3 regions of the Arthrobacter sp. SRS-W-1-2016 genome follow, and region 3 is predicted to be linked to each of the others. Evidence: riboswitches for the same ligand, from Rfam matches in the RefSeq annotation. Region 3 holds a riboswitch; each other region holds the start of a gene.
What was found. Region 3 has a riboswitch for thiamine pyrophosphate ahead of thiO (glycine oxidase ThiO). Riboswitches for the same ligand answer to the same signal wherever they lie in the genome.
Positions count from the first base shown of each region.

Region 1: linked by a shared signal. The riboswitch ahead of BMF89_RS12215 (ECF transporter S component) and the one ahead of thiO (glycine oxidase ThiO) in region 3 are both predicted to bind thiamine pyrophosphate.
Region 2: linked by a shared signal. The riboswitch ahead of thiD (bifunctional hydroxymethylpyrimidine kinase/phosphomethylpyrimidine kinase) and the one ahead of thiO (glycine oxidase ThiO) in region 3 are both predicted to bind thiamine pyrophosphate.

Region 1 covers NZ_MTPV01000049.1:52,527-59,630, reverse strand. The annotation lists gene BMF89_RS12230 (UDP-N-acetylglucosamine 1-carboxyvinyltransferase) at 1-1,272, opposite strand, end outside; gene BMF89_RS12225 (energy-coupling factor transporter transmembrane component T) at 1,683-2,489, opposite strand; gene BMF89_RS12220 (ABC transporter ATP-binding protein) at 2,486-4,096, opposite strand; gene BMF89_RS12215 (ECF transporter S component) at 4,096-4,725, opposite strand; TPP riboswitch at 4,801-4,937, opposite strand; gene BMF89_RS12210 (NUDIX domain-containing protein) at 5,132-5,854, shown strand; gene BMF89_RS12205 (DUF4235 domain-containing protein) at 5,906-6,166, shown strand; partial or broken gene mnhG (monovalent cation/H(+) antiporter subunit G) at 6,316-6,678, opposite strand; gene BMF89_RS12195 (monovalent cation/H+ antiporter complex subunit F) at 6,668-6,946, opposite strand; gene BMF89_RS12190 (Na+/H+ antiporter subunit E) at 6,943-7,104, opposite strand, start outside.
Region 2 covers NZ_MTPV01000071.1:60,093-67,196, forward strand. The annotation lists gene BMF89_RS19385 (DUF4233 domain-containing protein) at 1-435, shown strand, start outside; gene ndk (nucleoside-diphosphate kinase) at 489-908, shown strand; gene BMF89_RS19395 (vitamin K epoxide reductase family protein) at 984-1,679, opposite strand; gene BMF89_RS19400 (Rne/Rng family ribonuclease) at 2,149-5,301, shown strand; TPP riboswitch at 5,448-5,544, shown strand; gene thiD (bifunctional hydroxymethylpyrimidine kinase/phosphomethylpyrimidine kinase) at 5,536-7,056, shown strand.
Region 3 covers NZ_MTPV01000067.1:18,460-25,563, reverse strand. The annotation lists gene moeB (molybdopterin-synthase adenylyltransferase MoeB) at 1-74, opposite strand, end outside; gene BMF89_RS17385 (TetR/AcrR family transcriptional regulator) at 178-816, shown strand; gene BMF89_RS17380 (DUF3107 domain-containing protein) at 867-1,091, shown strand; gene BMF89_RS17375 (hypothetical protein) at 1,129-1,431, shown strand; gene BMF89_RS17370 (4a-hydroxytetrahydrobiopterin dehydratase) at 1,530-1,862, opposite strand; gene BMF89_RS17365 (thiazole synthase) at 1,923-2,729, opposite strand; gene thiS (sulfur carrier protein ThiS) at 2,733-2,969, opposite strand; gene thiO (glycine oxidase ThiO) at 2,966-4,270, opposite strand; TPP riboswitch at 4,262-4,381, opposite strand; gene thiE (thiamine phosphate synthase) at 4,408-5,097, shown strand; gene BMF89_RS17345 (RNB domain-containing ribonuclease) at 5,135-6,649, shown strand; gene BMF89_RS17340 (DEAD/DEAH box helicase) at 6,938-7,104, shown strand, end outside.

The DNA of each region.
Region 1 (7,104 bases), on a different contig from region 3:
CTCGGTCAAGTAGATCGCCCGGTTCTCGTAGACCCAGTCATGGATCATGGTCTGGCCCTCGGCATTGCCGGCGATGACCGCGAAGAACGGCAAGTTGTCGATGTTGAGCCCGGGGAACGGCATGGGGTGGATCTTGTCCTCCGGCGCACGCAATCGCGATGGCTTGGTGGTGACATCAACCAAGCGCGTCCGCCCGTTGCGCGCGAAATACTCCCCCGAGATGTCGAGTTGCTGGCCCATCTGCTCAAGCGTGGCCAGTTCGATCTCCATGAACTCGATGGGGACCCGGCAGATGGTGACTTCCGAGTTGGTCACGATGCCCGCGGTGATCAGGCTCATGGCTTCAATGGGGTCTTCCGACGGGAAGTACTCGATGTCGACGTCGATCGCCGGACGGCCCGTGATCTTGAGGGTGGTTGTCCCGATGCCGTCGATCACCACGCCGAGCCTCTGCAGGTAGAAACAGAGGTCCTGCACCATGTAATTGGGGCTGGCGTTGCGGATCACGGTGGTACCGCTGCGGTGCGCGGCGGCCATGATGGCGTTCTCGGTCACGGTGTCTCCGCGCTCCGTAAGCACGAAGGTGCGGTTGTCGCCGTCGGCCGGCGGGGCCTGCACGGAATAGAAGCCGGACTTGGCCTCCACCGAGAGCCCGAACTGCCGCAGCGCCTGCATGTGCGGTTCCACGGTCCGGGTCCCGAGATCGCAACCGCCGGCGTAGGGCAGTTGGTATGAGGCAGCCTCATCGAGGAGCGGGCCGAGCAGCATGATGACGCTGCGGGTTCGGCGTGCGGCTTCCACGTCCATGGAGGCGAGGTCCAGGGTTTCGGGGCGGCGGATGCGCAGATCGTTGCCGTTCAGCCAGGTGCATTCGACGCCGATGGAGGTCAAGACCTCGACGATCCGGTTGACTTCTTCGATCCGGGCAAGCCGGCGCAAGGTGGTGGTGCCGCGGTTGATGAGGCTCGCGCAAAGCAGTGCGACGCCGGCATTCTTGCTGCTGTTGACGTCCACCGAGCCCGAGAGCGTGCGTCCGCCTTCCACGCGCAGGTGGGTCATCTGCCGTTTTCCGACCTTGACGATGGTTCGCCCGAAGATCGACTCAAGGCGCTCAATCATGCGGAGGCTGAGATTCTGCTTGCCCTGTTCCATCCGGGCAATGGCGCTTTGGCTGGTGCCCAGTTCCGAGGCGAGCTGTCCCTGCGTCCAACCCTTTTCGCCGCGGGCTTCACGAAGAAGGAGACCTACATGTTCGGCAGTCGGTTGAGTCATGATCAATAAATATCACGGACGGCGTATTCATGGGAGATTTTGTGACGCAACACGCCGATTCCGCCGATCAATAGTCGCCTCGTGCGATATTCACGCTCTGAAGTTGGTCACTCGCCAACTACAACGAACCTGGGGGTCAACAAAATTCCCCGCCGGATTCCAAGGCACCGGAAGCGCCGGGGGTTGACAGGTTCGCGCCCGCCTCGTGCTGGTCGCTTGCACCCGCGGAACATCCGGCGTCGGCGGCTTTCTTGGCTGGGGGAAGACCCATTTCGGGGGCCCTGCAGACGGGACCGCCCCCACGGGGCAGCATCCGGGCGGCGTTACCGTGCGGCCGGATTGGATCTGGCGCACCCAACTGACTAACAGTTGTTGTCGTTATGAGGCGCCAAAACGACAACAAATGCGAGCTAGTTGGGTTGCTTCAGCCAGACGAAGTGCCACGTCCCTGCCCATTGGGCCGCGAGCACGGCTGCGGCTGCGATGACCACCCCGCCGGCCAGAACCCAGACGTCCAGGCGGCTGTAGCTTGATTCGCGGGCCCAGGTCCGCTGTCCGCCGCCGAAGCCCCGCGCCTCCATGGTCACGGCCAAGCGGGACGCCCGACGGATCGCCTGGACCAGCAGCCCGAAGCTTTGGCCGAGCATGGCCTTGACCCGTTGCGGCGGGCTCCCGTGCGAGCCGACACCCCGCGCGCGCCGGGCCATGCCGATGGTCTGCCACTCCTCCGCCATGAGCCCCACGAGCCGCAGCGCGGCCAAGGTTCCCAGGACAAATCGATGCGGCAGTTTCGCCTTCTGCGCCAGCGCATCGGCAAGATCGGTGGGGTCGGTGCAACTCATCAGGAGGATGGCCGGAAGCGCTATGGCAAGGCCGCGCAGCATGAAGCCGACTCCCAGCTGGAGCGAGCCTTCGCTGATTGACCAGATCCCGACGTCGAGCAGTGTCCTGCCGCTGCCAGCCGAGAGGATCGCTGTGCTCCAGCCGCCCAGCACCGCCGCGATGATCAACGGCCAGCCACGCTGCCAGAGCAAACGCACGGTAAGGCCCGCGAGCGGGAACAACGCCAGTTCGCCCAAGAGCGCCGTCGAAGCCGACACCAGGTCGATGGACAACGCCAGCACCAGGGTGATCAGGAAGACCGACACGAACTTGGCCAACGGATTGGCGCGTGTCAGGAGGGCATTGTTGCCGCGCAGGGTCAAGGCTTCCCTCATGCCGCACCTGCTTCCTGCCGGGCCCCGCCCTGGAGCACAGGCTCGAGCCGCATCTCGGTGCCACCCAGGACGGAGCTGAATTCCCGATCGTGAGTCACCGACACAACGGAGGTTCCTGCATCGAGCAGTTCGGACAGGAACGAGGCAAGCTCAGCCCACGTGTTCGCGTCCTGGCCAAAGGTGGGCTCGTCCAGCACCAGGACCCGGGGGTGCGCGGCGAGCACCGTGGCCACTGACAGCCGGCGCTTTTCGCCCCCGGAGAGCGTGTACGGATTGGCGTCCACCAGATGCCGAAGGCGCAGACGCTCCAGCAATTCGTCCACCCGCTCCTCGCCGTGGCCAAGGTGCTTGGGGCCGAACATGAGCTCGTCGAGCACGCGGCCGGTGACAAACTGGTGCTCCGGCTCCTGGAAGACCGTCCCGATGCGCGAGATCAACTGCTGGGCCTTCCACTTGAACGGGTCCGTGCCGGCGCCGTCGCTGAGCCCGACGGCGGCAGTCACCGCGCCGGACACCGGCGCCAGCAGCCCCGCGAGGGTCAAAGCGAAGGTGGATTTTCCCGCGCCGTTGGGGCCCGTGATGGTCAGTGCCTGCCCGGCGAGCACCTCGGCGTCGAGACCGGACTGCACGGGAAGCGGCGGGATCGTCGTGAAACCCCGGCGCCGCGACCGTTCACGGGACACTGCGAGCTCCCGGGAGGCGAGGAGCAACTCCCCACCCGACGCCCCGGAGCTCCCCGCCTCGAAGCCGGCCGCTGTACCCGAACGTGGCCTGGTGGCCGGGACGTACCCGGGCACCCAGACGCCCGCAGCAATGAGCATGTCCCTCGCCTGAACCAACACCGTCTCGGGATCGCCGTCCAGGAGAACCGCCGGCGTCGAGCCCCCCGCAGAGGAGGAACTGCCCGGCTGGAGCACCACGATCCGGTCCACGAGGTCTTTCCAGACGGAGACCCTGTGCTCCACCACCACCAACGTGGCGCCGGTCTTGTCGAGGCAGCGGCCCACGGCGTCACGGACCTCCAGCACGCCGGCGGGGTCCAGGTTGGCGGTCGGCTCGTCCAGCAGGATCAAGCCCGGCCGCATCGCCAAGATGCCGGCCAGCGCAAGGCGCTGTTTCTGCCCGCCGGAGAGGGCCGACGTCGGGTGGTCGAGCGCAAAGTTGCCGCTCGCACTATTCCGCAGCCCGACGTCGTCGAGCGCTTCACCGACGCGCTTCCAGATCTCTTCCCGGGGCACGCAAAGGTTCTCGGCACCGAACGCGACGTCGTCGCCCAACCGGGAAAGCACCACCTGGGTTTCCGGGTCCTGCTGCATGAGTCCGGCACGGCCCCGCTGGGCCCTCGGCGACACACCGTCCACCAGCAACGAGCCGGTCTCGTCGGCGTCGTCCCCTTCCTCGCCCAGCACACCGGCCAGTGCATGCAGGAGCGTCGACTTGCCCGCGCCCGAGGGGCCGAGCAGGAGCACGCGCTCGCCCGGGCGGATGTCCAGGTCGAGGGCATGGATGGCCTGCGTGGTGCGGCCGGCGTGCCGCCAGCCCCAACCTTGCGCGGAGATGGCGGCGGGTCGCACCGCTGCAGAGGTGCCGGAATCAGGACTGGGCATCAGGAAAAGACGGGCTCCGAAGCGGCCTTGCGGGACGCGAACGCACTCAGGACACCCGTCTTGGCCAGGCCGCGTGTCGCGACCCAGGACAAAGCTCCGGCAATAACGGCACCGGAAATCGTGCAGAACACGATGTACGCGAGCTTGTCGACCGGTTCGAAGGCGATGTTCCAGCCCCACGGCAGGAAGGAATCGTTGAGGCCGCAGAACAGGCCCGCGCCGGCACCGGCCAGCAGTGACACCGGCAGGTTGAACTTCTTGTACATGAAGGCCAGGAAGATGAGTTCCGCGCCAAGGCCCTGGAGCAGGCCCGAGATCAGTACCGTGGTGCCGTACTGCGAACCCATGATGAGCTCACTGGTGGCAGCCACCGTCTCGCAGAAAATTGCAGCACCGGGCTTGCGCACGATGAGCATGCCCAAGACTGCCGGAATCATCCACCCGCCGGCGATCAGGCCGCTCAGGGGCGGGTAGCCGGCGGACATAGGCGTGGCAACCAGAGCCATCTGGTCCCATGCCCAGAAGATCACGCCACCGGCGATGGAGATCAGCGCCGCCACGACAATGTCCACGACGCGCCAATTGTAGGCAGGCTTGGTGAGGCCCGGCCTTGCAGAAATACCAGTCATTTTGTCCTCCTGAGGAACAGGAGGGGAAAGTGTTTCCGGTTTCCTGCGGGCGGCTTCCGCCGTGCCGGTTCCGGACACTATGAGAACTCGACTCCCTTGCGCCGGTACTAGCCGGATCAGGTTCGAGGGTCTGCGGCTGTCCGCACTCTCAGCGCCCGTCCTCCGTACCGCATTGCTGCGAGCCCGACGGCGGCGCTCCCCTGTCGTTATCAATCCGCCCTTTTGGGCGTGGTTCAGTTTACACCTTGACTCGGTTGCGGGCGCTGTGCCGGAACGCGAATCGACGGATTCTGCTGGATCACTCGCGGGTTGGGCGCAGTCCGGCCCGGAATGACGCGGGCGGCCGCGGAAACTGGGAGAATGATCCAGCAGAATGTGACGCAGAAGCGCAGGCAAAGGAGCGGTCTTGGCAGGGATTGACGAAGCGAACAGCACGGCCGAACCGAGACTCGCCGCGAGCGTGATCCTGGTCCGCGACGCCGCGGTTCCGGAGGGCTCTCAAGATGCGGCGTGCGCTTTGGAAGTGTTCGTCCAGCACCGGGTGACCACGATGGACTTTGCCGCGGGAATGGTCGTTTTCCCCGGCGGGCGGGTGGACCATGCGGACAGCTCCGGCTGGGACTTCGCGGACGACGTCGTGGAGCGGCACGCCGCCGCGTGGCACCGGAGCAGCATCGCCGTCGAGCCCTCTTCCGCCCGCTTCAACGCCGGCCGCGTACTGGCGGCCGCACAGCGCGAGGTTTTCGAAGAGGCCGGGGTGAAGCTCGACGCCGCCACCCTCCGTCCGTGGGCCAACTGGGTCACCCCGGCAGACCAGCCCAAGCGCTTCGACACCTACTTCTACCTGGCCTGCCCGGTTTCCGGTGCCGAGCCAAGGCACCAGACCACGGAAGCGTCATCCTCCCTGTGGATGCCGGTCCGCGCAATCCTTGATGCCGAAGCCGCCGGAACGCTCAAGCTCATGCCGCCCACCTTGGCTCTGCTGGATGAGCTCCTCGCCCTCGGCACGATGGAAGCGGTGCTGGGGGAGAGCCGGGACATCGTTCCCGTGCGTCCAAAGCCGGGGGCCCTGCAGGAGTTCTTCCGGCTGAGGCACCAGCCGCCATCCGGTGCTCCGGAACTGCCCTGAAGTGGGGTTAGGCTGGGGACGGTCCTGTTTCCTCCCGCAAGGAGTCCCGGAATGAACTTCTTCTTCAAACTGCTCGGTACCGGCGTAAGCATCGGCGCAGGCTTCGCCGGCACCAAGCTCGTCAACGCCCTGTGGGAAAAAACCACAGGCAACAAGCCACCCAAGGGCAACGACGACATGGAAGCGAGCCTGCGTTCCGCCCTGACCTTCGCCCTGATTTCCGCCGCTGTCAGCGCCGTCATCCAGGTTGTAGCGGGGCGGGGTACGAAGCGCGCCATCTCGCACTTCGAAAAGACACAGGACGTCGTCTAAGCGGACGGCCCGTCGTTAGCGCCCGCGCTCCCGCTATCCCGGGCGTCGCGGGCGTTGCCGCTTTCCCGGGCGCTCCCTCCGTCGCGCGTGCTCCCGGTGTGGCGCATTTCCGAAGCCGCTTCCTGGGCTTTCTCCGCTGCCCGTTGACCGGCTGCCCGCACCACCACAGCCTCGAGTTCGTCGATGCTCAGCAGCTCGGGGTGGAGGTGTTTGGTCCGGTAGCCTGCGCGGCCCACCATGTGTGCGGACACGGGCACGGTCAGCAGTTGGAAGATCCAGGCGACGGCCAGGATCGGCCACACCCACCATTCGCGCATCTGCAGCCCGATGGCCGCCAAGACAAGGAACAACCCGAGCACTTGGGGCTTGGTGGCTGCGTGCATGCGGCTCATCAGGTCCGGGAAGCGCAACAGGCCGACTGCCGCTCCCAATGACATCAGCGCACCGACAATCAGCAGCACTGCGGTGACCACATCGATGACGGCGTCCGCTCCGGTGGCGTTAGGAGTCATTGACTTGCCCTCTCCTGTCGGCCACGAAGCGGGCCACCGTCACCGATCCGACGAAGCCGATCAGCGTCAGGGCGACGAGGAGCACCAGGTTGTTGAGGTGCCTGTTGACGGCCATGTCGATGGCCAGCGCTGCGCCCAATATGGCGAGCAGCACGTCCGAGGCGAGCACCCGGTCCAGCAGCGAAGGCCCGACGGCGATCCTGTAGATTGCGCCCGCCGCCGCGAGGCTAAGAATCACCGCCGTGACGATCAGCACGATGTCCTTCATGAGGCAGCTCCCCTCGTTGCAGGCCGGCCTTCGGCCTGGAGTGCGTCCATTTCGGCCCGGGTACCCATGATCCGGATCAGCGAGGCTTCCGTGTCCTGGACTTCCTTGCGCAGCCTGGCGGTGTCCACAACGTTGCGGACATTGAGCCCATGGATATA
Region 2 (7,104 bases), on a different contig from region 3:
ACCAAAGCCCAGCGCGAATGGCGGCCCGGGATGCCCAAGAAGCGCCGCTCCACCAAGGTGATGTTCGCTTCGACCGTGCTGCTTTTGGAGGCCTTCGTCGCGTTCTTCGCCACTTTGGCTGTCTTCGGACTGAAGCGTGGAGAGCCGGCGCTGGTGCTGGGCTTCGGCATCACCCTGAGCGTCGTGCTGATCCTGGCCTGTGCCGTGCTCAGCAGGCCGTGGGGCATCGGCCTCGGCTGGGTAATGCAGCTGGTCTTGATTCTCTCCGGCTTCGTCGAGCCCACGATGTTCGTGGTGGGAGTCCTCTTCGCCGCCTGCTGGTGGTACGGCATCCGTGCCGGGATGAGGATCGACCGCGAGAATGCCCAGCGTGATCGTGAGCAAGCCGAATGGGACGCTTCGCACGGGGAAGACTCCGCCGGGCAATCAGCCTGAGCGAAACCCCGTAAACTGGCTGGGAAACCCACACATCCAACATTGGAGCAACCGTGAGCATTGAGCGCACCCTTGTACTGATCAAGCCCGACGGCGTCGCCCGCAACTTGAGCGGCAGCATCCTCGCCCGCGTCGAGTCCAAGGGATACTCCCTGGTCGAATTGAAGAAGGTCAACGCCACCCGCGATCTGCTGGAGCAGCACTACGAAGAGCACCTGGGCAAGCCGTTCTACGAGCCGCTGGTCGAATTCATGCTCAGCGGCCCGGTTGTCGCTGCCATCTTCGAGGGTCACCGCGTGATCGAAGGCTTCCGTTCCCTTGCGGGAACCACGGACCCGACGACGGCGGCGCCCGGCACCATCCGTGGCGACTTCGGCCGTGACTGGGGCCTGGCTGTGCAGCAGAACCTGGTCCACGGTTCCGATTCGGTGGATTCCGCCGAGCGCGAGATCAAGATCTGGTTCGGCGCGTAGTTTCCAACCGCGCCAAACAACAGAAGGGGCCCACGTTGAACGCGAACATGGGCCCCTTCTGCGGTTAAGGAGTGCTCAGTAACCCGAAGTGCCGATGAAGACATTGATGAAGGAAAAGAAAATGCTCGCGATCACGGCAACGTAGAGCAGCGCGGAAATGATCCAACCGGATTCGGCCAGGATCTTCGCCAGGCCTGCCGGCGCCGGAATGACCCCGTGCGCCACGTTCCTGATGGTCACGAAGACGAAGAGCGGGATCATGCATGCCCACACCACCATGCAGAACGGGCACAGGATGTGAATGACATACAGTGCCTGGGACCATAGCCAGACGATGAAGATGAAGCCCAGTGTGACGCCGGTCTGGAGTCCGATCCAGTACCAGCGGGCGAACTTGGCCCCCGCAAAGATTGCCATGGCCGTGGTGATGATCACAGCGAAGGCGACAATTCCGATGAACATATTGGGGAAACCGAAAACCGAACTCTGCGGTGTCTTCATGACGCTGCCGCACGATACCCACGGATTGAGGTCGCAGGCGGTTACGTGGTTCGGGTCGATGAGGACCTGCAGCTTTTCCAGCACGAGCGCCCCGGATGCAAGCCACGCGATGGCGCCGGTGGCGAGCAGTAGCCACGCAAAGGGGCGGTCGCGGACCATGCGCGGCAATGCGGAGTCCGCGGCGTTCTCCCCTTCGGGGGTTTTCGCGTTCTCCTGCCGGAGGGATCGGGCATCGTTGTTGGCCAGGTTCGGGCTGGCGGGGCTCGGCATGGTTGGCTGTCCTTTTCTGGGAGGCCCGGCGCGGAACCGGGGAGTGCTCTTGGGAGGATTCTAGCCGCGGCGGCTGGAGGACGCGTCCAGCGAGGGCGACGGCACGGAAGGTTTCAGGGCGTCCTTCCTGCCGGGAGTGCGGGCGTGTGAGAGAATGAACATGGCCGGAAGCCGATCCACATGCGGAATCCGGTCCGGTATCTTGTTCCCAAGACCGCCAGTCATTTGCAGGGCATGCCCAGGATCCAATGATCCCCGGAAGCGCCGCAGTGGCAATGGACGGCACCTGGTTGTGTTTTTAGAACAACGGGTTTGGAGCGAAGCCGGCTTTCCGTGGATGCCGCACCCCCATGCTGGTGCGAACCGGAAAGAACACTACTGACTTCTGTCAACGCCTGCGGGTTTTGACAATATTGCCCCTCTGGGCACCGGATGTGGCGGTTGCGCAAGGGCAGGAGTGTTGCCACATATGGATAACGAGCAAGTTGTAGCCGCCGCCGAAGATGCGGCGTCCGCAGAGACCACTGAAGCACCCAAGAAGGTCACCCGCACCCGCCGCAAGGCGGCACCGAAGACGGTCGCTGCGGACGCAACCCCCGACGCCGGAGCTGCCGCCACCGTTGAGCCGCTCGCTGCGGACGCAACCCCCGACGCCGGAGCTGCCGCAACCACCGTTGAGCCCCTCGCCGAGTCGGCGGACATCGTTGAGCCCAAAGCCCCTGTCCGGCGCAGCAGGTCTCGCAAGAAGGTCGAAACTCCGGAACCGTTGCCTGGTTTCGCGGAAGACGCTTCCACCGGTGGCGGCGAGGCACCGGAGGCTGCCGTCGTCGTACCTGAAGTAGCCGCAGAGGCCGAAACTGCCCCGGAAAAGCCGGCCCGCCGTCGTCGTACCACGAAAGCCAAGAGCACCGAGCCCGTTGCCGAAGAAGCAGTGGTCGAAGCTCCGGTTGCGGAGGTTGTGCCCGGGGAAGCAAATGAGGAAACCGCTGAGGAGCCGGCCGTCGAGGCGGAATCCGCAAGTCCGATCGCTTCGCTGTTCCTGGAACCTGGCTCCGTTACGTCCATGATCTTCCAGGCGCCGGACTTGAGCGCAGTTGCCCGTCCGGCCGTCGTCGAAGAAGAACCGCGGGCCGAGGCCGAGGAAGTCTCCGAGGACAACGAACTGGACGAATCCGGAAGCCGCCGTCGGCGTCGCAGCCGGGGCCGTCGTGGACGCCGGGGCACCGAGCGTGATGAAGCCGTGGGAGAAGAAACCGCCGCGGAATCCGAGGACGAGGCAGAAGCCGGTACCGACGATGTCCTCGAAGAAGGCGTGACTTCCCGCCGTCGCCGGCGCCGTCGCCGTGGCGATCAGGACCTGGAACTGACAGGTGGCGGAGACGACGATCCCCCCAACACGGTCACCCGTGTCCGCGCTCCGCGCCCGCATGTTGAGTCCACCAGCAGCTCGGACCGCGTCACGAGCGTCAAGGGCTCCACTCGCCTTGAAGCCAAGAAGCAGCGCCGCCGCGAGTCCCGCGAGACCGGCCGCCGCCGCCAGGTCATCACCGAGGCCGAATTCCTGGCCCGCCGTGAGTCCGTCGACCGCCAGATGATCGTTCGCCAGCGCGACGACAGGATCCAGATTGGTGTCCTCGAAGACGGCGTGCTCGCGGAGCACTTCGTGTCGAAGACACAACAGGACTCCCTCATCGGCAACGTTTACCTGGGCAAGGTCCAGAACGTGCTGCCGTCGATGGAAGCGGCATTCGTCGACATCGGACGCGGCCGCAACGCAGTGCTCTACGCCGGCGAAGTCAACTGGGATGCCGTCACCCTGGAAGGCAAACCGCGCCGCATTGAAAACGCGCTGAAGTCAGGCGATTCCGTGCTGGTCCAGGTGACCAAGGACCCCGTGGGCCACAAGGGCGCGCGCCTGACGAGCCAGATTTCGCTTCCCGGCCGCTACCTCGTGTACGTGCCGGGCGGGTCAATGACGGGAATTTCCCGCAAGCTGCCCGACGTCGAGCGCAACCGCCTGAAGAAGATCCTCAAAGATCGCCTCCCGGAGAACGCGGGCGTCATTGTCCGCACGGCCGCCGAGGGTGCATCCGAGGAAGAGCTGACGCACGATATCAACCGCTTGCGGGCCCAGTGGGAAGGCATCGAAAGCCAGTCCACGTCCACCAAGATCCTGGCCCCGGAGCTCCTGTACGGCGAACCGGACCTCACCATCAAGGTTGTCCGCGACGTCTTCAACGAGGACTTCTCCAAGCTGATCGTCTCCGGCGACGAAGCCTGGGACACCATCGAGGCCTATGTCACGTACGTGGCGCCGGATCTGGTGGGACGCCTTGAGAAGTGGACCTCGGACCAGGACATTTTCTCGGCATGGCGCGTGGACGAGCAGATCCACAAGGCGCTGGAACGCAAGGTCTTCCTGCCCTCCGGTGGTTCGCTCGTGATCGACCGCACCGAGGCCATGACGGTTGTGGACGTCAACACCGGGAAGTTCACCGGCAGCGGTGGCAACCTCGAGGAAACCGTCACCAAGAACAACCTTGAGGCTGCCGAGGAAGTGGTGCGCCAGCTGCGCTTGCGCGACATCGGCGGAATCATCGTCATCGACTTCATTGACATGGTCCTTGAATCCAACCGTGACCTCGTATTGCGTCGCCTCGTCGAGTGCCTCGGCCGGGACCGAACCAAGCACCAGGTCGCCGAAGTGACGTCGCTTGGCTTGGTCCAGATGACCCGCAAGCGCATGGGCACCGGCCTGCTTGAGGTCTTCGGCGAGCAGTGCGAGACGTGCGCAGGGCGCGGAATCGTCACGCACGACGAGCCTGTCGAGCACCGTCGGGCCAACGTGGTGGCAGCTGAACACCACCACCCACGCACTGAGTCACAGCCGGCCGTCCGCCCGGAGCAGCGCAAGCGCCGCCGCGGCAGGGGCGCGGGCCAGGGAACTGCCGAACTCCCGGTCACACCTCCGGTGCCGGTCCACACGGTCGAATCCACCGATCCGAACCGGCAGGCAGCCACCCGCGCCGCCCTTGCCACCATCGCGGCGGCAGCACACGCTGCCCACCTGCACGACGACGAGCTCCACCACGCGGCGGAATTGCTCGCTGACGGGCACGTAGCCGAAGCAACTCCCGCAACCCCGGCCGCCCCGGCTCCTGCCGCTGCATCGGGTGGCGAGGAACGTTCGAAGCCTGTGCTGCGGTTCGGCGGCGAGGAAGTGGCCCTGCCCTTCGTCCACCACGAGGAAGAGCCAGCGAGCGGCGCCCCTGCCATGAGCCTGGATCTGTTGGCTCAGGCGTTCGCGGGACTCGGGGAGGCGCCCGGCACCACCCCGGCAGCCGCGGAACCCCAGGGAACCCCCGCAGAGGCCCGCGCGGGCGTTGCAAGCGGTGAATCCCCGGACTCGGGTTCGCGTGGACGCCGAGGCCGCCGCAACCGCAGTGCCAGCCGTGCCCAGGGTGCCGCCAACGCCACCAACGTCGAGCACCACGAGGTCGCTGTGGCTGCCTCCGGTGGGGCCGCGCACGAGGCCAAGGCACCGGACGCTGCACCGGCCAAGTCGACGCCGGCAGCGGAGCCGATCATTCTCGGAGTCGGCGTGCCCAAGTCACAGCTCTAGGCGCAATACCTTGCAGAGGCCCCGGCCGTTCCACTCTCGTGGAAACGGCCGGGGCTTCTGCGTTTCCCGCTGTTTCACCTGGCCCCCGCACGCCCCGGTTGCATTGGGCGATTTCAGCAGGCGGGGTGTGATCCGGGTTAAACTAGGGGACCGACACGGGGTGCCGCGCACCAAGCCGGCTGAGACCAAACCCGTTGAACCTGTCCGGTTAGCACCGGCGAAGGGATGTCTCGCATGACTGTTTCGGCGCAATCGGCCGTCTACCCGCTCAAGGCTGCCCGGAACCCTATCCCCAGGGTCCTCAGCATCGCCGGCTCGGATCCCTCGGGTGGTGCCGGGATCCAAGCCGACCTGAAAAGCATTGCGGCCAACGGCGGCTACGGCATGGCCGTCATCACGGCGCTCACCGTACAAAACACGCGAGGAGTCACTGCCGTCCATGTGCCTCCCGTGGAGTTCCTGCGCCAGCAATTGGATGCCATCAGCGACGACATCACGGTCGATGCCGTCAAAATCGGCATGCTCGGGGACACCGCGGTCATCCACGAAGTCCGCCGCTGGCTCGGCGAGGCGCGTCCCGCCGTCGTCGTGCTGGATCCGGTGATGATCGCCACCAGTGGCGACCGGCTCCTCGCGGAATCCGCTGAAACCGCGCTGCGGGAGCTGCTGCCCCTCGCCGACCTGGTCACCCCCAACCTTCCCGAATTGGCCATGCTGCTTGGCGAAGCTGAGGCGACTGACTGGGCATCGGCGCTGGAGCAGGGCAAGCGACTGGCAGCTGCCTGCGGAAACACCGTCCTGGTGAAGGGCGGACACCTGCAGGGAGCGGGCTGCCCCGATGCCCTGGTCAACACCGGGGGAGTCCTGAGCCAGGACGTGGTGGAATTCGCCGGCCAACGTGTGGAGACCCGCAACAGCCACGGCACGGGATGTTCCCTGTCGTCGGCGATGGCTACGGCGAAGGCGCGGCTCGGCGATTGGGAATCTGCCCTGCGCGTGGTCAAGCCTTGGCTACAGGAGGCGCTGACCCAGTCCGAGGTGCTGGAAGTGGGGAAGGGCAACGGGCCGATCCATCATTTCCACGCACTCCAGCAAGAGCTGCAGCCAGGGGATTTCGCCGTCCGGATGTGGAACGCAGCCCAATCGGAACTTGCGGCTATTTATGGCCTGGACTTCATCCAACATTTGCAAACCGGCGCCCTCGGCGAAGCGCAGTTCAGCTACTACCTGTCCCAGGATGCCATCTATCTCAACGGCTATTCCAGGGTCCTGGCCAGGGCAAGCGCCCTTGCCCCCAGCGAAAACGAACAGCTGTTCTGGGCCCGCGGCTCGCAGATGTGCCTTGAAGTCGAGTCCGAGCTCCATCGGAATTGGCTCAGCGGACGGCAGGTAAGCGAAAAACAAGGCCCCGTCACCAAGGCCTACGTCGACCACTTGCTCGCGGCGTCGGCGTCGGGCAGCTATGCCGTGCTGTTGGCTGCCGTGCTGCCCTGCTACTGGTTGTACGCCGAGGTGGGACGGCAGCTCCACCATGGCTACCTTCAGGCCGGAGCGTCGGACGAGCACCCTTATGCGGACTGGCTGCGTACATACGCGGACGAGGCGTTCGCCGAGGCCACCCGCAAGGCGATCGACATCACGGATGCGGCCGCACGGGCCGCTTCTCCTGCCGAGCGCACGGCCATGATGGAGGCATTCTCCGAATCCTGCCGCTATGAAACTGCGTTCTTTGATGCCCCAAGGCTGCACGGCTGAACCCGTTTCCTGGTGCGGAAGGACGGGATGGCGGCGCCATTCCGTCGG
Region 3 (7,104 bases):
GCCGGTTCCACGAGGGGCGGCAGTGTCGAAGAAGGAGAGTGCGGCAACGTTTGGGCAGCAAAAATAGTGGCCATACTCCAAAGTATGCCTGCCGCTGCCGCCCGGTCATATTACTGCGCAGTATTGTGGTCATAACTGCAAAGGAAAGGCGGCAGACAAGTGGCTGAGAGTGCACGTATCAAACAGGAGGCACAGGTCAGGCAGGATCGGACCGGTTCGCCGCGTTCGGCCAGGCTGCCACGCGATGAGCGCCGGGCCCAGCTCTTGAACGCCGCCTTGGAAGTCTTCGTTGCCAACGGGTTCCATGGTGCAGCGATGGACGAAATCGCCGAGACGGCCCATGTCAGCAAACCGGTGCTGTACCAACACTTCCCGTCCAAGCGGGAGCTCTACATGGCACTCCTCGACAGCCACCTGGCCACGCTCACGGACCAGATGCTTACGGCGCTGAATTCGACGTCGGACAACAAGGAACGCGTCCAGGCCGTCATGCGCGCCTACTACCGTTTCATCGCAGGCGATGACCAAGCGCACCGGCTCGTCTTCGAATCCGACCTCATCAATGACCCTGACGTCAGTTCGCGTTTGGAGACGTTCAACCGCACTTTTGCCGACGCCGTCGCCAAGGTCATCGCCGAAGACACCAAGCTGCCCCCGCTGGAGGCCCAGCTGCTGGGCCGGGGCCTGGCTGGAATGGCGCAGGTCAGTGCCCGGTATTGGCTCGAGACCGACGGCGATTTGGACCTCGATGTTGCCAGCGACCTGATCTACCGTTTAGCTTGGCGCGGAATCAGTCGCTTCCCGAAAGAGTCCTAGACTACAAATAGAGGACTGAGTAATTTTTTGATTGGCTGGGAGGCCCCGCTGTGGAAGTAAAGATCGGCATTCAGAATGTTGGCCGTGAGATCGCGCTTGAGTCCGCTCTCGACGCCGAGGCTGTTGCCAAGATCGTGAGCGAGGCCATTGCCAACGGCACGGACCTGCGCCTGACCGATGAAAAGGGCCGTCAGGTCATCGTTCCCGGCAACGTCCTCGGATACGTTGAGATCGGTGCCGAGGAAGTACGCCGGGTCGGCTTCGGCGCGCTCTAAGCTTTTACACCAGAACACCAGCGAGCCAGGAGTCCGCATGCTCTCACTTGTCATCGTGGCGCTAGCCACCATCGCCTCGGGCTTCATTGTCTGGGGAACTGACAAACGCCGGGGCACGTACGGAATCACCCTGCCCGCCGGCGTTTCGGTGGCCGTCGCCATGCTGAGTTGGATGATCTTCATCCAACTTGGCTTTGGCTACCAGCCTGGCGTGACGTGGATCCCTTGGGTCCTGCCCATCATTCTGGGTACCGTGGCGGCCGCGGTGGCCTCGTACTTCCTGGGCCACCACCGGGCCCGGCACGATACTGCCCAGCTGACCGCGGCCCTGCGGCTCTAGCTGGGGCTGCTCGTACGGGCCGGCGACACTTCAAACAGAACGGCGACTCCTGTATCCGGGCGTCGCCGTTCTGTTTGCGTGTCGCGGACGAACCGGGCTCACGGCAGAGCTTCGGGTCGCGCCACTGCCCCGGCGTCCTTGGCTGCCCGGCTGACGTTCGTGGCTGCCCGGACATCGCGTCGGGTTACCTCGCTCCCGGCGTCGTGGGAGGTGTAGCGGATGGACACCCGGTTGTACCTCCAGTCCAGGTCCGGGTGGTGGTTCTGCTGCTCGGCGATGCGCCCGACGGCGGCAATCAGCTCGAGTGCCGCCGCCGACGTCGGGCATTTATAGACCGTGACGAGGCTGCCCAGGTGGTATCGCCAGTCCGGCAGATCCGCCAAGGCGTCGTCGATCGCGGACTTGGTGAGGATGTCATCCTTGCCGGCCATGGGGAGCTCCTTCGCTGACAGGGGATTCACACGAATCCGCCGACGGCCGGCAATAACCCGCTAGAGAAACTCTGCCCGGCCTTCCATGGCCGATGACGCCAGCGCGTGTTCCCGGCGCGGGATGCGGCCCGCCTGCTTCGCCAGCCTACCGGCGATGACCGCGTGTTTGAAGGCCTCGCCCATCTGCACCGGGTTCTGCGCGCGGGTCACTGCAGTGGCCAGCAGCACGGCGTCGCAGCCGAGCTCCATGGCCAACGCGGCGTCGGAGGCAGTGCCGATGCCGGCGTCGAGCACCACCGGCACGGAAGCCCGGGACACAATGAGCTCGATGTTGTGGGGATTCAGGATGCCCAAGCCGGTACCGATAGGCGCGCCCAACGGCATCACCGCCGTTGCTCCGAGGTTTTCCAGCCGAAGCGCCAGCACGGGGTCGTCGTTGGTGTAGGCGAAGACCTTGAAGCCGCGGTCCACCAGCTTCTCCGTTGCATCCACCAACTCCACGGCATCGGGCAGGAGCGTCTGCTCGTCGGCGATGACCTCCAGCTTGACCCAATCCGTTTCCAAGGCCTCCCGGGCAAGTTCGGCTGTCATGACAGCGTCCTTGGCGGTAAAGCAGCCGGCGGTGTTGGGCAGGACACGGATGCCGTGGTCCACGAGCAACTGGAACAGGGAACCGGTCTCCGTCGGTGAGTACCTCCGCATGGCAACGGTGGTGAGTTCGGTGCCGGAGGCCAACAGCGCTGCTCCCAGGCCGTCCAGGCTCGGGGCTCCGCCGGTTCCCATGATGAGGCGCGAGCCGAACTCAACACCATCGATTACCAGGGCGTCGGTTCGGGTGCTTGCTGCGTGAGTGCTTCCTATGGTCATTGTTCAGCCTCCCTGTACTGCGGTCACGATTTCGAGTTCGTCGCCCTCTGCGAGCGCGGTGGCAGCCCACTGGCTGCGCGGCACCACTTCGGAATTGCGTGCGACGGCGACGCCGATCTTGCGTCCGTCGGCCGCCTGGCCGCTGGGGTCAACAACCCGTCCGGTGATGTGGCTGACGAGTGTGGTCACGGACGCGCCGTCGCCCAGTGTGTGGTCTGCGCCGTTCAATTTGATGTTCATGCGTGGTCCTTCGGAAGGGGATGTGGGGTGTCGGCCGATGGGCCGCCTGTGGATGCCCTTGCTGCTGACAGCGGGCGGGAGAAGCGGTCCGGGCGGAATTTGTTCCACCGCGGATCGACGGTGCCATCCATGAGTCCGACGCAGATTTGCGCCGCTGCAGGGGTGAGGAGCACGCCGTGCCGGAAAAAGCCGCTGGCCACGATGAGGCCGGGCACGGTTCCTTCGCGACCTTCGACACGGCCCAACAGCGGTGCGTTGTCCGGTGTGCCAGGGCGGGCACGGGCGGTCGCCTCGAGGAGTTCCAGTTCGGCGACAGCCGGAACCAGTACCTGGGCGTCGCGGAGCAATTGGTACACGCCCCCTGCTGACACCGGGTTGGCTCCTCCCCCGGACGCCGACAAACCGTCTTCGCGTTGCGTTGCGCCGATCACCACGGTCCCGTCGTCGCGGGGAACGATATACACGGGCACTCCGCGCACCATCCCACGGACGGTGGCGGTGACAAGGGGCTGCAGATGCTCCGGGACGCGCAGCCGCAGTATGTCGCCGTACACGGGACGCAATGGCAGCGACAATCCATCCGGCAGGCCGTTCAAGCGGGCAGCATCAAGTCCGTTGGCTACTACTGTTTCCGTGGCGAGAACGTTGGCGCCCGAGCCGAGCACCGTCCCGACGACGCGCCCGTCCTCCCACAGGAGGCCCGCCGCAGTGTCGTGGACCGCAAACCCGTCCCCTGCCCCCGCGATCCAGCTCGAATCGCCGGGCTGGTGGTTTGCCAAGGCGGCGAGAATCGCGGCCGAGAGCCGGCGCGGATCCACTTGGTGATCGCCCGGGATATCGAAAGCACAGGAAATCTGCGGGCTCAAGAGCGGCTCTCGCTCCCGCGCCTCGCGCAACGGAACGGATTCCACCACCAAGCCATGGGCGAGCTGGACGTCCCGAAGGTCGGCGAGCGCCCGGCGGTCCGCGGCGTCCGCACCGACGGCGAGGGTCGGCGTCGTGCGGTAACCCGTGCCGCGCCCGGCGCTTGAGCCGGTCACATTGCGTTCGAAGCCCGGCCACAACGCCGATGATTCGAGCATGAGCTCCAGGAGGTCCTCTTCCTGGTAGTGCAATTCGCTGACGGGCGCCAGCATTCCCGCTGCCGCGAACGTAGCGCCGCTGGCCGGTGCGGGATCGATGAGGGCAACCGAACGGCCGGATCTGCGGGCTTCCCCCGCGATGCCGAGGCCAATGACACCGCCCCCGATCACCGCGACATCCGCGTGGAGGGGCCCGTTCCGGGTGTTTGCTTCTTCCATGGAGTCCTTCCCTACGCCGGTACTAGCCGGATCAGGTCAAGCGGTCGGCGCTGAAGCCCTCTCAGCCGCGCGGCGATTGTGACCGCCGCCGCGGCTCCCGCGGTACCAGCCCAGTTTAGAGGAACTACTCTGTTTCCATGACCCAGCACGATGTCCACACCACCGCCCGCCTGTACCTCTGCACCGACGCCCGCAAGCAACAGGGTGATTTTGAGCAATTTGTCGATGCCGCATTCGAGGGCGGCGTGGACATCATCCAGCTGCGTGACAAGACGATTGAAGCCGCCGAGGAACTGGAACTCCTGGAGATCCTGCAATCCGTGGCGCACCGTCACGGCCGTCTCTGGGCAGTCAACGACCGGGCGGACGTCGCTTCCCTCTCGGGTGCACCGGTGTTCCATATCGGCCAAAAGGACATTCCGCTGCGCTCGGCCCGGAAGCTGCTCCACGACCCCACCATCATCGGCCTCTCCACGCACACGCCGGAACAGATCGACGCGGCCATCGCCGCGTCGCCTGGCCGCAGCGGCCTGGACTACTTCTGCGTCGGGCCGGTGTGGGCCACCCCTACCAAGCCGGGACGCTCCGCCGTCGGGCTCGATCTGGTGAAGTACGCCGCCAGCGCGGTGAAGCAGGCAGACGCTGAGACAGTCGGCGGCGTGGTGCTCCCCTGGTTCGCGATCGGGGGCATCGATCTGGGCAACGTCGAAGAGGTAGTGGAGGCCGGTGCAAGCCGCATCGTAGTGGTCCGCGCCATCACCGAGGCAGAGGATCCGACGGCGGCAGCCCAGGCACTCCTGGCCGCCCTTGACGCTGCGGCGGCCTAGCGAGACGCCGAAAGATTTTGGAGTTACCCTGACTTTCGTGTCACATCAGCGGATAGCCCCGAATGTCAGTGAAACGTCGAATCAGCTCGCGGAAGCACTGGCGGCGCTTCGGACTGAACTCGAGCTGCCTGCAGGCTATCCCGCTGAAGCGCTGCGCGACGCCGAAGCGGCGGTTTCCGGACACACCCTGCCGGTGCAGGACCTCACGGACGTTCCGTTCATCACGATCGACCCGGCCTCTTCCACGGATCTCGATCAGGCGCTCTTCATCGACCGGTCCGGCGATGGTTACAGGGTCCTCTACGCCATCTCCGATGTGCCCTCCTTCGTGCCCCCGGGAGGAGCGCTCGACGCCGAAACCCGCCACCGCGGGCAAACGTACTATGCCCCGGACGGCCGCATACCGCTGCACCCCGAGATCATCAGCGAGCACGCCGGAAGCCTGTTGGCCGGCCAGACGTGCGGCGCGTTCGTGTGGGACTTCGAACTCGACGCCGAAGCGGAGTTCCGCACCGTCTCTGTGGGTCGGGCAAGCGTACGCAGCCGCGCCAAGCTCGACTACAAAGGCGTGCAGGCGGAGATCGATTCCGGCGCGGCCGATCCCGTCCTTCATCTCCTCAAGGAGGTCGGACTCAAGCGGGTGGAACTCGAACGCCGCCGCGGCGGAGCCAGCCTGAACATGCCTGAGCAGGAAATCGTGCAGCTGCCCGACGGCGAGGGCTACAGGATCGTCGCAGCTCCCTCGCTGCCGGTGGAGGACTGGAACGCCCAGATTTCGCTCATGACCGGGATGGCAGCCGCCCAGCTGATGCTCGACGGCAAAGTGGGAATCCTACGGACCATGCCCGCCCCCGATGAGCGTTCGTTGCTCCATTTCAAACGGCAAACCGGGGCGCTTGGCAAACCTTGGACCGAGGGGACCAGCTATGGCGAGTACCTGCGGAGCCTCGATGCCAAGGACCCCCGGCAACTGGCCATCCTCCATTCAGCGGGACTGCTTTTCCGTGGTGCCGGCTACACGCCTTTCGACGGCGAGGTCCCGGACAGCGTGATGCAGTCCGCCATCGGGGCACCCTATGCCCACACCACCGCTCCGTTGCGCCGGCTGGTCGATCGATTTGTCCTGGTCATCTGCGAAGCGCTCAGCAATGGAACCGAGATACCAGCATGGGCCCGGGACGCTTTGCCGAGCCTGCCCGAGATCATGGCGTCATCCGACCAGCTGGCCGCGAAAATGGAGCACCTGGCCCTGGACACGGTGGAGGCAGCGCTCCTTGTCAACCACATCGGACAGGAATTCGACGCCGTGGTGATTTCCGGATCGAAGCCCGCCAAAAACAACGGAAATGGCAACGGGAACAGCCACAACGGCAACAACGGAAACGGCAACGGAAACGGAGCCCAGCACGGCCCCTACGGTGTCGTGCAGATCGCCGAGCCCGCGGTCACCGCTCGTTGCGATGGCGAAATGGAGTCCGGAACGAAGGTCCGCGTGAAACTGCTTCACGCGGACATTGCCACCCGCCAAATCACCTTCGAGCTCCTCCCGTAGCGCACTTCGTTCGCGGGCCCGGGACCGCGATCCGGGGTTTATTGTCCCCAGACGCTAGACTGTGTAAGTAGTAATGGATGCCCGGTCGTTGATTCAGTTCATTTTTTGACATCAACAAGCCCGCCCCTACGCGATCTTGAGATACACCAGCTGGTCCCCAGTGCCAGTATTTAGATAGCCCGCGATCGGCTTCCACTGGATTTGCTTGCGCCCATCCGTGCTCCGGAACGGCCCTGCCACAACCGTTGAGCACGCAGCGCAGCCCAAATGAATAAGGAAAACTCCACTGTGAGTGAATTGCACACCCATGAAGTTCTGACAGACGGAACCGAAACGATCGAACCCGAGGAAACCATTTCCTCGGATGAAACACCCCACGAGATCGCGGAAAAGACCTTCGCCGACTACAACGTCCGCGCAGACATCGTCGAATCCCTCGCCGACGCCGGAATCAC